Regions from separate parts of the Pseudomonas triticicola genome, predicted to be linked through region 3. Evidence: riboswitches for the same ligand, from Rfam matches in the RefSeq annotation. Region 3 holds a riboswitch; each other region holds the start of a gene.
The links. A riboswitch is a leader RNA that binds a small molecule or an ion and turns the genes downstream of it on or off. The one in region 3 is predicted to bind cobalamin.
Positions count from the first base shown of each region.

Region 1: another riboswitch for cobalamin. It lies ahead of KVG85_RS05360 (ABC transporter substrate-binding protein); the one in region 3 lies ahead of KVG85_RS08455 (CbtB domain-containing protein).
Region 2: another riboswitch for cobalamin. It lies ahead of cobO (cob(I)yrinic acid a,c-diamide adenosyltransferase); the one in region 3 lies ahead of KVG85_RS08455 (CbtB domain-containing protein).

Region 1 is NZ_JAHSTX010000001.1:1,160,137-1,164,808, forward strand. It holds gene KVG85_RS05350 (ABC transporter ATP-binding protein) at 72-836, opposite strand; gene KVG85_RS05355 (FecCD family ABC transporter permease) at 833-1,849, opposite strand; gene KVG85_RS05360 (ABC transporter substrate-binding protein) at 1,846-2,859, opposite strand; cobalamin riboswitch at 3,000-3,193, opposite strand; gene KVG85_RS05365 (ParD-like family protein) at 3,314-3,541, shown strand; gene map (type I methionyl aminopeptidase) at 3,538-4,329, shown strand; gene KVG85_RS05375 (ABC transporter ATP-binding protein) at 4,533-4,672, opposite strand, start outside.
Region 2 is NZ_JAHSTX010000001.1:2,721,196-2,725,867, forward strand. It holds gene bluB (5,6-dimethylbenzimidazole synthase) at 1-310, opposite strand, end outside; gene KVG85_RS12060 (cobyrinic acid a,c-diamide synthase CobB) at 307-1,689, opposite strand; gene cobO (cob(I)yrinic acid a,c-diamide adenosyltransferase) at 1,686-2,297, opposite strand; cobalamin riboswitch at 2,380-2,609, opposite strand; gene KVG85_RS12070 (hypothetical protein) at 2,773-3,357, shown strand; gene KVG85_RS12075 (PQQ-dependent sugar dehydrogenase) at 3,424-4,672, shown strand, end outside.
Region 3 is NZ_JAHSTX010000001.1:1,885,983-1,890,654, reverse strand. It holds gene cobM (precorrin-4 C(11)-methyltransferase) at 1-533, opposite strand, end outside; gene KVG85_RS08465 (cobalamin biosynthesis protein) at 612-1,025, opposite strand; gene KVG85_RS08460 (CbtA family protein) at 1,022-1,723, opposite strand; gene KVG85_RS08455 (CbtB domain-containing protein) at 1,735-1,932, opposite strand; cobalamin riboswitch at 2,056-2,274, opposite strand; cobalamin riboswitch at 3,134-3,345, shown strand; gene cobW (cobalamin biosynthesis protein CobW) at 3,445-4,509, shown strand; gene cobN (cobaltochelatase subunit CobN) at 4,513-4,672, shown strand, end outside.

The sequences.
Region 1 (4,672 bases), 730 kb from region 3:
TTTGCGGCAACACACAATCCCCTTGTGGGAGCGAGCCTGCTCGCGAAAGCGGTCTGTCAGCTACACATGCATCAAGCAAGGAAGCGCAATATCGGTGCACCATCGAACGGGTCCGTCAAATAGTGCGCCCTGACCCCGAAAGTCGTCTGTAAACGCTCCGGCGTCAGCACGTGCAGCGGTTCGCCAAGCGCGACCAGACGCCCGCGCTCCAGCACCGCCAGGCGATCGCACTTGAGCGCCTGATTGAGATCGTGCAAGGCGATCAACGTGGTCACCGGCAGTGCGCGCACCACTTGCAGAATGCTCAACTGATGCTGGATATCGAGGTGGTTGGCCGGCTCGTCGAGCAGCAGGATCTGCGGGCGCTGCGCCAGTGCGCGGGCGATGTGCACGCGTTGGCGTTCACCGCCGGAGAGGCTGCGCCAGAGGCGGTTGCGCAGGTGCACGGCGTCGACGTCGACCAGCGCTTGCTCGACGATTGCGTCATCTTCCGGCGACCACGGTTGCAGCGCCGACAACCATGGTGTGCGCCCCAGCGCCACGGCGTCGAACACGCGAATGCCATCGTCGGTATCGGCCTGTTGCTCAACCACTGCGAGTGTCTGCGCGATGCTGCGCCGTGACATCTTGCCCAGCGCCTGACCGTCGAGCTGCACATGGCCCACGCTCGGTTCACGCAACCCGGCCAGCAATTTGAGCAACGTGGATTTCCCCGAACCGTTCGGCCCGACAATGCCCAGGGTCTCGCCGCGCTGAACGTCGAGGCTGACACCGTTGAGCAACTCGGCACCGCGCACTTTGAAGCCCACACCCGCGCAACTCAGAACCGTGTTCATCGCGCCGATCTCCGGCCCACCAGAATCAGCGCGAACACCGGCGCGCCGACCAACGCAGTGATCACGCCGACCGGGATCACCTGACCCTTGATCAGGGTGCGCGACAGCACATCGGCGGCGATCAGAAACACCGCGCCGCCCAGCGCACTGGCGGGCAACAGACGCGCATGCCCCGTGCCGAGCAACAACCGCGCGGCATGGGGAATCACCAGGCCGACAAAACCGATCGAGCCGACAATCGACACCATCACCGCCGTCACCAGCGCGGCGCAGCCGATCAACAGAATCTGCACGCGGCGCACGGCAATGCCGAGGGAGGCTGCCGAGTCCGCGCCAAAGGTGAACGCATCCAAGGCTCGGCGATGCCACAGACAAACAACCAAGCCCAACACCGCCACCGGCACCGCCAGCCACACCGACGGCCAGCGTACGCCGCCGAGATTGCCCAGCAGCCAGAACATGATGCCGCGCGCTTGTTCGGAGCTGGCCGAGCGGGTGATCAGAAAAGCGGTGAGGGCGTTGAACAGTTGCGAGCCGGCAATCCCGGCCAGAATGATCTGCCCGGTGCCACTGGCCGAGCCGCTGACCCGTGCCAACAAAATCACCAGTACGAACGCGGTCACCGCGCCGGCAAAGGCACCGACCGACAATGAAATCGCCCCGGCGCCGACGCCAAGCAGGGCGACCATCACCGCGCCAGTCGAGGCGCCAGCAGAAATTCCCAGCAGATACGGATCGGCCAACGGATTGCGCAGCAGCGATTGCAGGATCACCCCGCACGTCGCCAGGCCGGCGCCGCAGGCCGCCGCGACCAGCGCGCGGGTCAGGCGATAGTTCCAGACGATGCCTTCGTCGATCGGGTCGAGCACATAACCGGCGCCCCACAGCTTGTTGGCCAGCACCTGCAACACTACGCTCGGCTCGATCGAAGTCTCGCCAATGGCCACGCCGCCAATCAGTGCGACCGACAGCGTCAACAGCACCAGCAGCAAACGGATCAGGCGTCTGCTCATGGCGACAGGTCGTAGCCGTTGATGGCGCTGGCCAGTTGTGCGAGGCCGTCGAAGGTGCGCAGGCTGGCCTGCATGGCCATGGCGTCAAGGATGATGATGCGGTTGTGCTTGACCGCGTCCATGTTGCGCGTCACCGGATCACTGCGCAGGAAGGCGAGTTTTTTCTGATAGTCGTCCGCCGGGAAACGTCGACGATCCATGCGCGCGATCACCAGAAATGTCGGGTTGGCCTTGGCGATGGTTTCCCAGCCGACGGTCGGCCATTCTTCATCCGACTCGACCACGTTGCGCACGCCGAGGGTGCTGAGCATGAAATCGGGAACGCCTTTGTGCCCGGCCACGAAAGGCTCGATGTCCATCTCGGCGCTGGAGAACCACACCAGGGCGCTGACGTCTTTGCGCTGCTGCTTTTTCGCCGTGGCGATCGACTGCGCGAGGCTGGCTTTGAGCTGGTCATTGAGCTGCTCGCCACGCGCCTGCACATCGAAAATCGCTGCGAGCTGGCTCACGGCTTTGTAGATGCTGTCGATGCGAAACGGCGCCAGCCGCGTGCCGTCCGAGCCGACGAGGTTGTCCTTGGCTTCGCAGTCGGAGGGCAGCAGATAGGTAGGAATCTTCAGTTCATGAAACTGCTCGCGGGTGCCGACCGCGCCTTGCGGGCCGACCATCCATTCCAGCTCGACGGCTACCAGTTCCGGGCGTTTGGCGATCACCGCTTCGAAACTCGGCTCGTTGTCGGCGAGGCGCTCGATCCTGTCGTTCTGCGCTTTGTATGTGCCCAGCACGTCGTTGAACCACAGTGAGGTGCCGACGACTTTGTCGCCCAGGCCCAAGGCATAAAGCATTTCCGTACCGGCCTGGCCGATGGTCACCGTGCGCGCGGGCGCGTGCTGAAAGGTCAGGCTGCTGCCGCAGTTCTCCACGGTCAGCGGATACGCAGTCGGCGACGCTTGCGCCAGGGCGCAAAGGCTCAGAGCGGTGAGCAGGGTGGCAACGCGGGGCAGCAGCATGGGGCAGTCTCCAGGGGAACCGTACGGGAGCGGGCGGGTACGGTTTGGAAACACACCTCGGGCGCGGTCGTGGAAACTGCGCAAGGCCGGCACGGGGAAAATACGCGCGGCACGATGTCCTTCCCGGACACCCCGCCGGTTAGTCAGTCACTGTGCCGGCAGGTCTCCTGACTGATGCGTCATCGCCACGCTCCGGCCTTCCCGGGATTCACCCAGTGGCAGTCGAGGAGCAGGCTCGGCACCTACAGTTGCGGGGGCAGTTCCGATTGATGCTGTGCAAGCATTTCGGATTCCCTATTAATTCCGTGTGGAAACCGGCGGCGGCATGGTAGTCGATTTGCACGGTGGAGGGGGAGGCGAATCTGCCACAGCGTCGATTTTGCCGTCGGCATTGCAATCGGCCGTATGCACTGATTAATATACGATCCATATACATTTCGTATCGGATACAAATATGGGCATCGTAAAAATTTCAGAGGACATGCACGAGAACCTGCGCATCTCCAGCAACGCCCTCAGCCGCTCGATCAACGCGCAGGCCGAGCACTGGATGCGCATCGGCATGCTCGCCGAGCTGCATCCCAACCTCGACCACAGCGCCATTTGCCGCCTGCTGATCCGCGCCGAACAGAACGGCGGACTGGATCTGCAACAACTGACTCAGGAAACCGTCAGCGCATGAGAAACCAGATCAAGATCAACACGCCGGCCGACATCGAAAAATCCCGCGCCGCCGGCAAACTCGCCGCCGAAGTGCTGGCGATGCTGGTGCCGCATGTGAAGGCCGGGGTGACCACCGATGAGCTGGACCGGTTGTGCAACGACTACATCGTCAATGTGCAGAAAGCCGTGCCGGCCAACGTCGGTTATCACGGCTTTCCGAAAACCGTCTGCGCGTCGGTCAACGATGTGGTGTGCCACGGCATTCCATCGGGTACGCCATTGAAAGACGGCGACATCGTCAACCTCGACATCGCGGTGATCAAGGACGGCTGGTTCGGTGATACCAGCCGCATGTATGTGGTGGGCGAGGCGACTCCTGAAGCGCAGCACCTGATCAAGACCACCTACGAAGCCATGTGCGCAGGCATCCGTGCAGTGAAGCCGGGCGCAACGCTGGGCGATATCGGTCATGCGATCCAGAGCCTGGCGGAGGCGGAGGGCTTCAGCGTGGTGCGCGAGTATTGCGGCCATGGCATCGGCAAGGTCTATCACGATGAACCGCAGATACTGCATTACGGCTTTCCCAATCAGGGCCTGAAACTCAAGGCCGGGATGATTTTCACCGTGGAGCCCATGCTCAATGCCGGCAAACGCCATGTGAAGAACATGCCGGATGGCTGGACCGTATTGACCAAGGATGGCTCCTTGTCGGCGCAGTGGGAGCATATGGTCGCGGTGACGGAGACCGGCTTCGAAATTCTCACCGCCTGGCCGGATGAGATTGAAGGGTACCGGGCCATTGGCTAATACCGTGTCGCCTGCTTGCCCTCACCCTAGCCCTCTCCCAATGGGAGAGGGGACTGACCGAGGTGTTGTTGCGAGATACGCCGACGTGCGATACCGAGTCGAACTTACATTTTGAACAGCATGAAGATCGGCTCCCTTTCCCCCTCGCCCCCCGTGGGGGAGAGGGCTGGGGTGAGGGGGTAGATCCAACTGACTCAGCGCAATCAGTGAGCACCGGCAGCCTTGTTCAGGTCGCTCTCGGTCCATTCGGTATAAACGCAAGCATCCGCCGTCGCCCAGCGCACCCGGACCGGATCGCCGGCCTTGAGTGGCATGCCTGCTGCCGACAGCGCTTTCACCGTCA
Region 2 (4,672 bases), 840 kb from region 3:
CGCAGTCGTTGATGCCTTCGACCTTGAGCTGCATGAACTCATCGCTGCGCTCGCCGAGGGCCTCGGCGGTGCGGATGCGTTCTTCTTCCACCAGATCGCGGATCTGCCCGCGCAGAGCACGATCGCTGATACGAATGAAGCGCCAGGGCTGCATCAGGCCGACGCTCGGCGCTTGATGAGCGGCTTCGAGCAGACGGCGCAGCAGCTGCGGCTCGACGCTGCCACCGGTGAAGTGGCGCATGTCGCGGCGTTCGGCGATGGCCTTGTAGACCGCTGCGCGTTCGGCTTCGGAGAATGTGTTGTCGGTCATGGCCCTTTCGCGAGCAGGCTCGCTCCCACAGGGTTCAGGTCATCCATTGTGGGAGCGAGCCCGCTCGCGAACGCGGCCTCACGATCTGGCGCAAACAATGCCGCAATCGCAGTCGGATTCGATGGGAAATAAAAGTGCACGTACGACGCCGTCATCCGTCCCTCGCGATAAACCGCCTCGGCCCCACGCCCGCCATTGGGACTCAGCCCACGGGCAATCGGCGTCAGCTCGGTGGTGGTCAGGGAATGATGATAGGTATGCCCACGCAACTCCCCTTCCGGCAGCTCAACCGCCTGCAACGCCAGCGCCGCCAGACGCTTCTGCATCACCGCATCGCCCTTGAGCAAACCGACCAGCTCAGCACGATTACCTTCGACATCAGTCAGCGAATCCAGCAGATAAAGCATGCCGCCACATTCGGCGAGCAACGGCTTGCCCGCCGCGTGGTGCGCGCGGATTGCTGCAAGCATCGTGGTGTTTTGCGCCAGCGCGACGTGGTGCAGTTCCGGATAACCGCCCGGCAAATACAGGCTGTCCGCCTCGGGCAATTGCGTGTCGCGGATCGGCGAGAAAAACTGCAGTTCGGCGCCCATCGCCCGCAGCAGATCGAGACTGGCGCCATAGGTGAAGGCAAAGGCTTCATCGCGGGCAACGGCGATGCGCACACCTTTTAATAGAGGCTCGGCGGCGATGAGGTCAGGCGCGGCGAATTCAACGGCGGGGGGCAGCGCAACCTGGCAACTGCTGGCCAGCGCATCGGCGGCCGCGTCGAGGCGCAGATCCAGATCATTCAATTCGCTGGCCTGGACCAGGCCGAGGTGGCGGCTCGGCAATTCGATGCCGGTCTCGCGGGACAGCGCACCGTACCAGCGCAAACCTTCGGTGAGGCTGCCTTCGAGCAATTGCGCATGGCGCAAGGTGCCGACGCGGTTGGCCAGCACGCCAGCGAACGGCAAGTCCGGCTGATACTTCGCCAGGCCCAGCGCCAAGGCGCCAAAGGTCTGCGCCATGGCGGTGCCGTCGATCACGCCGAGCACCGGCACACCGAAGTGGCGCGCCAGATCAGCGCTGGATGGCGTGCCGTCGAACAGGCCCATCACGCCCTCGATCAGAATCAGGTCGGCTTCGGCGGCGGCTTCCCACAACAGCCGGCGACTTTCCTGCTCGCCGACCATCCACATGTCCAATTGATACACCGGCGCACCGCTGGCGCGCTCGAGGATCATCGGGTCGAGAAAGTCCGGCCCGCATTTGAACACGCGCACCTTGCGCCCTTGGTTGCGATGCAAACGGGCGAGTGCGGCGGTGACGGTGGTCTTGCCCTGACCGGAGGCCGGAGCGGCGATCAGCACCGCCGGGCAGTGACGTGGTTGCTTCAAAGTTCGACGCCTTTCTGCGCTTTGATCCCGGCTTGAAAGGCGTGCTTGAGCATGCCCATTTCGGTGACCGTGTCGCCCATTTCGATCATTTCCGGCTTGGCGCCGCGACCGGTGACGACCACATGCTGCATCGGCGGGCGCGCCTGCAAATCACTGAGCACCTGATCGAGATCGAGGTAGCCGTGCTTGAGGGCGATGTTCAATTCGTCGAACACCACCAGACCGATCGAAGGGTCGCGCAACAATTCGCGCGAGACTTCCCAAGCGGCGGTGGCAGCGGCGATGTCACGCTGGCGATCCTGGGTTTCCCAAGTGAAGCCTTCGCCCATGACGTGGAAACGCACCTGCTCGGGAAAGCGGCGGAAAAACAATTCTTCGCCAGTGCTGTTGCGGCCCTTGATGAACTGCACCACGCCGCACTGCATGCCGTGGCCCATTGCGCGGGCGAGCATGCCGAATGCCGAGCTGCTCTTGCCTTTGCCGTTGCCGGTCAGCACCAGCACCAGGCCACATTCGTCGGGCGAGTTGGCGATGCGTTCGTCGATCACGGCTTTCTTGCGCTGCATGCGCGCCAGATGGCGTTCGTCACGCTCGGGGGAATCAATCATGGGGGAGCTCTCCGTTGAGGCTGGATAACGGCGGGCAGGCACAAGAATAGACGGCAAAAAGCCTGGCATCGCCCACCGTGATGCCGCTGAGATGGATCAGGCCGGTCTCCGGGCTCATGAGCGGCGTTTCGCCGGACTGCGCGCCTTCCCGCTTCTTTCGAGGCAGTGGCTCAAGGCGCAGTTTTCACTCATTTACCGTTGCGGGGGCAGCGCCGGGATCATCGTGGCTTCGCTTGAAGACCACCCTCACCGGCTTCCCTGTTTCACTCTGTCGACGCGGGGCCACAGAGCACCTGAAACAAGCGGCGAAGGTTAGAGGGTTGGGGGTGGAGCGTCAATTGAAGAGGCGCTTTGCGCGCGAATAACTGCCGCTGATCAATTGTGCAGCGGCAATCTTGTGCCAGACTGTGACAAGTGATATCAAAGGGCCATGCTTTTTTCCAAAAAGCCCACTACAACAATAAGGATGACGACGATGCAAGGCATGATCATCAGCAACCCGCGCCTGGAATTCCTGCGCCCGGTGCTGGAACGCTGGTTTGACTGTATCGATCGCTACAACACCGTACGCGGCGACAACGACACGCCATATTGGCACGACGAGAAAGCCAATCTCGGTCTGCTCGCGGCAGCGGCGTGGATGGCTGAAATGGTCACGCTGAATGACACGGCCACGCGCAAACAGAACGAAGAAGGCGAGCGCAATGCCCGTGCCGATCTGCTGATCGCCGGCAGCGACGACCGCGCGTTCATTCAGGCCACGCAACGCTGGCCACGGGTCAACAACCTCAACCTGACCCAAGCCCTGCTCGACATCACCATTGATGCCAAGCGCATCAGCTACACCAGCGATCTCAAGCTCGGGTGCCTGTTCGTTGCTCCGCAAAAAGCCCAGCACAGCGCCAGCCCCGAAGAACTGCAGGACATGGTCGACGACCTGCAAAAGGAACACACCTGCGCAGTCGCCTGGTATTTCCCCTACGCCTATCGCAAATTGCACAGCGACGCTGGCAACTATCATCCGGGCATCGCCGTGCTGTTCAAGGAAGCCCGCGGTTGAGCAGTTGAACCATCGGGCCTGCGCCCTCCTCTATGTTTAGGAATGCATTCATAGGGAAGATCAGCAATGCGCAAGGCCCAACTCGCTCTCATCATCGCCGTCGCTGGCGGGCTCGCTGCCTGCGGTGAAACCTCCAGCCTGCAAGTCTCCGACGGCACCGGCCCATCGCCGAAACTGCCCGAACCGAACAAGACGCTGATCCCGACAGTCAACATCGCCCCGGCGGTGGGCTGGCCGGACGGCGCGAAACCGACCGCAGCGGCCGGCACCCAGGTCGCCGCGTTTGCCGAAGGCCTTGATCACCCGCGCTGGCTCTACGTGCTGCCCAACGGCGATGTGCTGGTGGCGGAAACCAATGCGCCGCCCAAGCCCGATGACAGCAAAGGCATTCGTGGCTGGGTGATGAAGAAAGTCATGGGCAAGGCCGGTGCCGGCGTACCCAGCCCGAACCGCATCACCCTGCTGCGTGATGCCGACCACGATGGCGTCGCGGAAACCCGCACGGTGTTTCTGCAGAACCTCAATTCGCCGTTTGGCATGACGCTCGTCGGCAATGATTTGTATGTGGCCGACACCGACCGCCTGCTGCGCTTCAACTACGAGCCGGGCGCCACCGAGATCAAGACCCAACCGATCAAAGTCGTAGACTTGCCTGGCGGCACGCTGAATCACCACTGGACCAAGAACGTCATCGCCAGCAAGGACGGCAACAAGCTCTACGTCACCGTCGGCTCGAACAGTAACGTTGGCGAAAACGGTCTGGATCAGGAAGAAGGCCGCGCGGCGATCTGGGAAGTGGATCGTGCGACCGGCAATCACCGGATCTTCGCCTCGGGCATCCGCAACCCCAACGGCCTCGCCTGGGAACCTACCAGCGGCGCATTGTGGACAGCGGTCAACGAGCGTGACGAAATCGGCAGCGATCTGGTGCCGGACTACATCACCTCGGTCAAGGACGGCGGCTTCTATGGCTGGCCGTTCAGCTACTACGGCCAGCACGTCGATGTGCGGGTCAAACCGCAGAATCCAGATCTGGTGGCCAAGGCCATCGCTCCGGATTACGCGGTCGGTCCGCACACCGCTTCGCTGGGCCTGACCTTCGCCGAGGGCAACAGCCTGCCGGCGCAATTCAAGGAAGGCGCATTCATTGGCCAACACGGCTCGTGGAACCGCAAACCGCACAGCGGCTACAAGGTGATTTTCGTGCCGTTCACTGGTGGCAAGCCGACCGGGCAGCCGGTGGATGTGCTGACCGGTTTCCTCGACAAGGACGAGAATGCGCTGGGCCGCCCGGTGGGCGTAGTGATCGATCAGC
Region 3 (4,672 bases):
TGCGGCAGCAGTTCAACCAGTATCTTTTCCAGATGATTGACCCCCAGATGAATGGCCATGGTCGCGCCGTGCTGCGCCAGGCTCGCCAGTTCTTCGCCGGCGGGCATCGCGGTCTTGTCGGCGTAACGGGTCAGGATCACGCTTTGCGAAATGTCCGGCAGGGTCAACTCGGCGCCCAGCAGCGCTGCGCATGCCGCCGTCGCGGTTACGCCCGGAATGATCTCGAAAGGAATGTTCAGCTCACGCAAGTAGCGGATCTGCTCACCGATCGCGCCGTACAGACTTGGGTCTCCGGAATGCACACGGGCCACATCCTGGCCTTGGGCATGGGCAGTCCTGATCAGATCGATGATCTGTTCCAGATGCAGTTCAGCGCTGTTGACCACGGTGTCGGCCTGATGACCTTCCAGCACCGCTGCGGGTACCAGCGAACCGGCATAAATGATCACCGGGCAGCTGCGAATCAGCCGTTGGCCTTTGACGGTGATGAGTTCCGGGTCGCCGGGGCCGGCGCCGATGAAGTAGACGGTCATCGTTGAATCCTTGTGAAGAGGCGCAGGCACACTGCAGATGAAGCGTGCTCATGATCGATGGCGGGGATTATCGGGATTTTATGCAGCGCCGGCCAATGCCAGCGTGGCCTGCGCATATTTCTGCCGGTGGATCAGCAGTTTCGCCGGCGCCTGAATCAGTTGCTCGGCGAGAGCCAGCGCGGCGCTTTCCGCCACGCCGTAGCAGCCGGTGCGCTCAAAGGCGATCTGCGATTGATGGCTGAGGCGCTGCTGATAGGGCGCCAGTTCGGCACTGTTGAAATACTGCAGCGGCAGGTTCAATTGTGTGGCCAGTTCCAGCAACCCCGGTTCGTCGCGCTTGAGGTCGATACTCGCCAAAGCCTTGACCGCTCGCAGCTCGATGCGGTGCGCCTGCAACGCTTGATCGAGTAACGCACGCAACGTACTGGCCGGGCAGCCCCGCTGGCAGCCGAGGCCGACCACCAGGGTCGGCGCTGCGCGGTCATCGGTCATGCCTGATATGGGCCTGCGCTTTTGCGGCGGAACAACCATGCACTGATCAGGCCCAAGGCCAGCCAGAACGCGACGTTGGTCAGCTGCGAAGCGATTTTGAACTGGGTTTCCAGTGCCTCTGGGGCAAGCATCGAATGCACCTGCGGTTGCGGCGCGCCGATCACATGCGGCACGGCGAGAATCGCCACACCGAGAAGCTTCATCAGCCAGTGGCGGCTGAAGGCGATCAGTGCCAGGCCGACGGCGGTCGAAGCGGCAGTGCCGATCCACCAGATCTGCCGCGAAGCCAGATCGGCAGCCGCAGTGCCCGGCAATTCAGGTGGCAGGCCCAAGGTCGGCGCGAGAACGAACGTCGCGTAACCGGCCAGACCCCAGAGCAGCCCTTGCGAGGTTTTGGTTGGCGCGCGCAAGGTGTACAGGCCGGCGAGCATGAGGGCGAAACCCACCGCCACCACCAGATTGCCGCCAGTAGTCGAGACCACGCGCTGCCAGCCGTCTTCCGGCTCCCAGGCTTCGCCATCATGGCTGTGGGCGGCGGTGCCGGCGGCGTGTTCGTGAACTTGCGCGACCGGTTCGGATTTCTCGAAGGTTTCGGCCTGCAGAATCAGTGGCGAAACCCAGAAACTCTGCAGCAGGGTCAGCAGCAGGGCGGCCAGCAAGCCGGTGAAGCCTGCGGTTTGCGCGATACGCTTGATCATCTCGGCAAGCCTCAGTGGCACGGGAACGCGGCGCTGTGGCGGGTATCGTGGGCGGCGTTGTGCACCGCCTCGATGTGCGAGAAACCGGCGAACCAGACCAGGCTGGCACCGAGGATCGAGGCGAAGAGGGCGGCGGCCACGCGTTGGCCGAGTGTGGTGCTGCTGGAGATGTGGTCAGTGTGGCTGACGGTATTGCTGATGATCGACATAGCGCTTCCCTCTGAAATGTCAGCGGGTAAACAGAGCGCACGAAAATCCCTGCGAGCCGGGCACGCAGGGATTTCGAACAGCGCCCGCCCACCGCGGGTTTGTTTGTGGTCAGCGACGCTTGCGCGCGCTGGGTGTTGCGGGCCGGTCTCCGGGCTTGCGAGGGGCTGGCTTGTCGCCGACCTGCAAGCGTCACCTTCCCATGCCGGGGCACAGTGGATCTGACGCTTCGCTCGCTTACCGTTGCGGGGGCAGCACCGGACTGACATGGCTTTGAGTAAAGCACATGATTCACCGGTTTCCCGTTTCACCCTGTGAAGGGCACCCGTAACAAGGTGGGCAGGAGAACATGGGTTTGGGTTTTTAGTCAATTTCCGGGGAGTTTTCGGTGCTGCGGTGGGGGATTTTTCTGATGTTTTTGTGTGTATATCCGTTGCTGCGGGTGTTGCTGATTACGGTTTCGCCCTTACGGCGAGGCACTTTTTCCAAACGCCGAAAAGTACCCAAAAAGGCTTGCTCCTACGTTCGGCCTTCGCAGGCTCGGGTTCCTTCGCTGCGGGACTGATCCGGGCGCAGCGGCTCCGGTTTGCTTCGCTGCACCTCCTTGCGCTGTGTCTGGCTGCGCCAGACGGTCGCTGCGCTCCCACGCCCGGATCAATCCCTCCACTCAGCCTTCCGACGTCGCCGGTGGATCAAGATCAAGAGCACTCGAGCTTGCGCTCATTGTTGAGTGGTGAAAAGCGTGTGGTCTGCTTTGGATCTGTGTTGGATTCGCCCCTCATCGGAACGCCGCCCGCCCAGCCCTCTCCCGAGGGAGAGGGAGCCGATTTGCGGGCTTTTCAGAATCTGCATTCGACTCGATATCGCAAGTCGGCGTATTTCGCCTGAACACCTCGGTCAGTCCCCTCTCCCTCCGGGAGAGGGCTAGGGTGAGGGGCTTTTGCTCTGGCTCTTGATCTTTTGCCCCTTCGGCAGGCTTCGTTACGGGATCGGTCCCGTAACGAAGGTACCCCGAGCCCCAGCGAGCGGGCCGTACGCCGGGGCAAAGCCTTTTGCTTACTTTTTGCTGGGCCGGCATTCCGGTGTTTGAAAAAGTGAGTCGCTGTAAGAGCGAAACCGCCAGCGGCAGCACCCGAAGCAACGGATATGCCCCCAACCGCAAGGCTCAACACCTGCGCCCATTGACCCATCCCCACACCATGCGTAGCCTTGCGCTTTCGAGGTTCTTCGGCACTCGCCGAAGCTAAGAAGGGAACGCGGTCAAAGCCGCGGCTGCCCCCGCAACTGTGAACGGTGATGTTCGTTGCCACGCCACTGCCAGCTCAACCGATGAGCCAGCGGGAAGGCGCAATGAACGCCAGGCCCAGCGCCTGAACGCCGTCAGCCAGGAGACCTGCCTCGTCACAGATTCTCACTACAACCGGGCGGGGTGATCCGGTGGCGAATGCTTCCGGCGTGCATGCGCGCTGCCGGTTCTCGTCCCGTATGCCCGCCGCTTGCCAAAGGGCATACCGATGAAAACACTGGCCAAACTCCCCGTCACCATCGTCACCGGTTTCCTCGGTTCAGGCAAAACCACGCTGCTGCGGCACATGCTCGATAACGCTCAGGGCCGGCGCATTGCGGTGATCGTCAATGAGTTTGGCGAGCTCGGCATCGACGGTGAAATCCTCAAGCAATGCACCATCGGCTGCACCGAAGAAGAGGCCAGCGGCCGCGTATATGAGCTGGCCAACGGCTGCCTGTGCTGCACGGTGCAGGAAGAGTTCTTTCCGGTGATGCGCGAACTGGTGGCCCGTCGCGGTGACCTTGATCACATCCTTATCGAAACCTCCGGCCTGGCCCTGCCAAAACCGCTGGTGCAAGCCTTCCAGTGGCCGGAAATCCGTAGCGCCTGTACCGTTGACGCGGTGATCACCGTGGTCGACAGCCCGGCCGTCGCTGCTGGCACCTTCGCAGCGTTCCCGGATCAGGTCGATGCCCAGCGCAAACTCGATCCGAACCTTGATCACGAGTCGCCGCTGCACGAGTTGTTCGCAGATCAACTGGCCAGTGCTGACCTGGTCATCCTCAACAAAGCCGACCAGACCAGCGCGGAAGATCTGGCTCGGGTGCGCGCAGAAGTCGCCGAAGAGCTGCCGCCAGCAGTCAAAATCATCGAAGCCAGCAACGGCCGCCTGCCGCTCGACGTGCTGATCGGTCTCGGTGCCGGCTCCGAGGAGCACATCGACAGCCGCCACAGTCACCACGATCACCATCACGACGGTGATGACGACGACCACGATCACGACGCCTTCGATTCGATCTCCATCGAACTGCCGCAAGCCGACGAAAGCCTGCTGCTCGACGCGCTGACGCAATTGGTGGTGCAGCACGGCATTCTGCGCGTGAAAGGCTTCGCGGCGATTCCGAACAAGCCGATGCGCCTGTTGATCCAGGGTGTGGGCACGCGTTTCGACAAGCATTTCGACCGTCAGTGGGGCGCCGAAGAAGCGCGCGTCACGCGTCTGGTGCTGATCGGTCAGGAACTCGATGCCGCACAACTCGAAGCGCAATTGCGCGCTGCGCTCAGCGTTTAAGCCATGCACCTGCTCAGGACCCAGCCCGGCGGTTTCGTCTCGGATGACAACATTGCCGACCTTGGCCAAACCCCCGCCGAGCTGGTGATCCTGTGCAGCGGCGATTCCAGCCTGGCGCTGCTTGCCGAGGCTGCGCAGCAATTGCCCGATGACTACCCGAGCC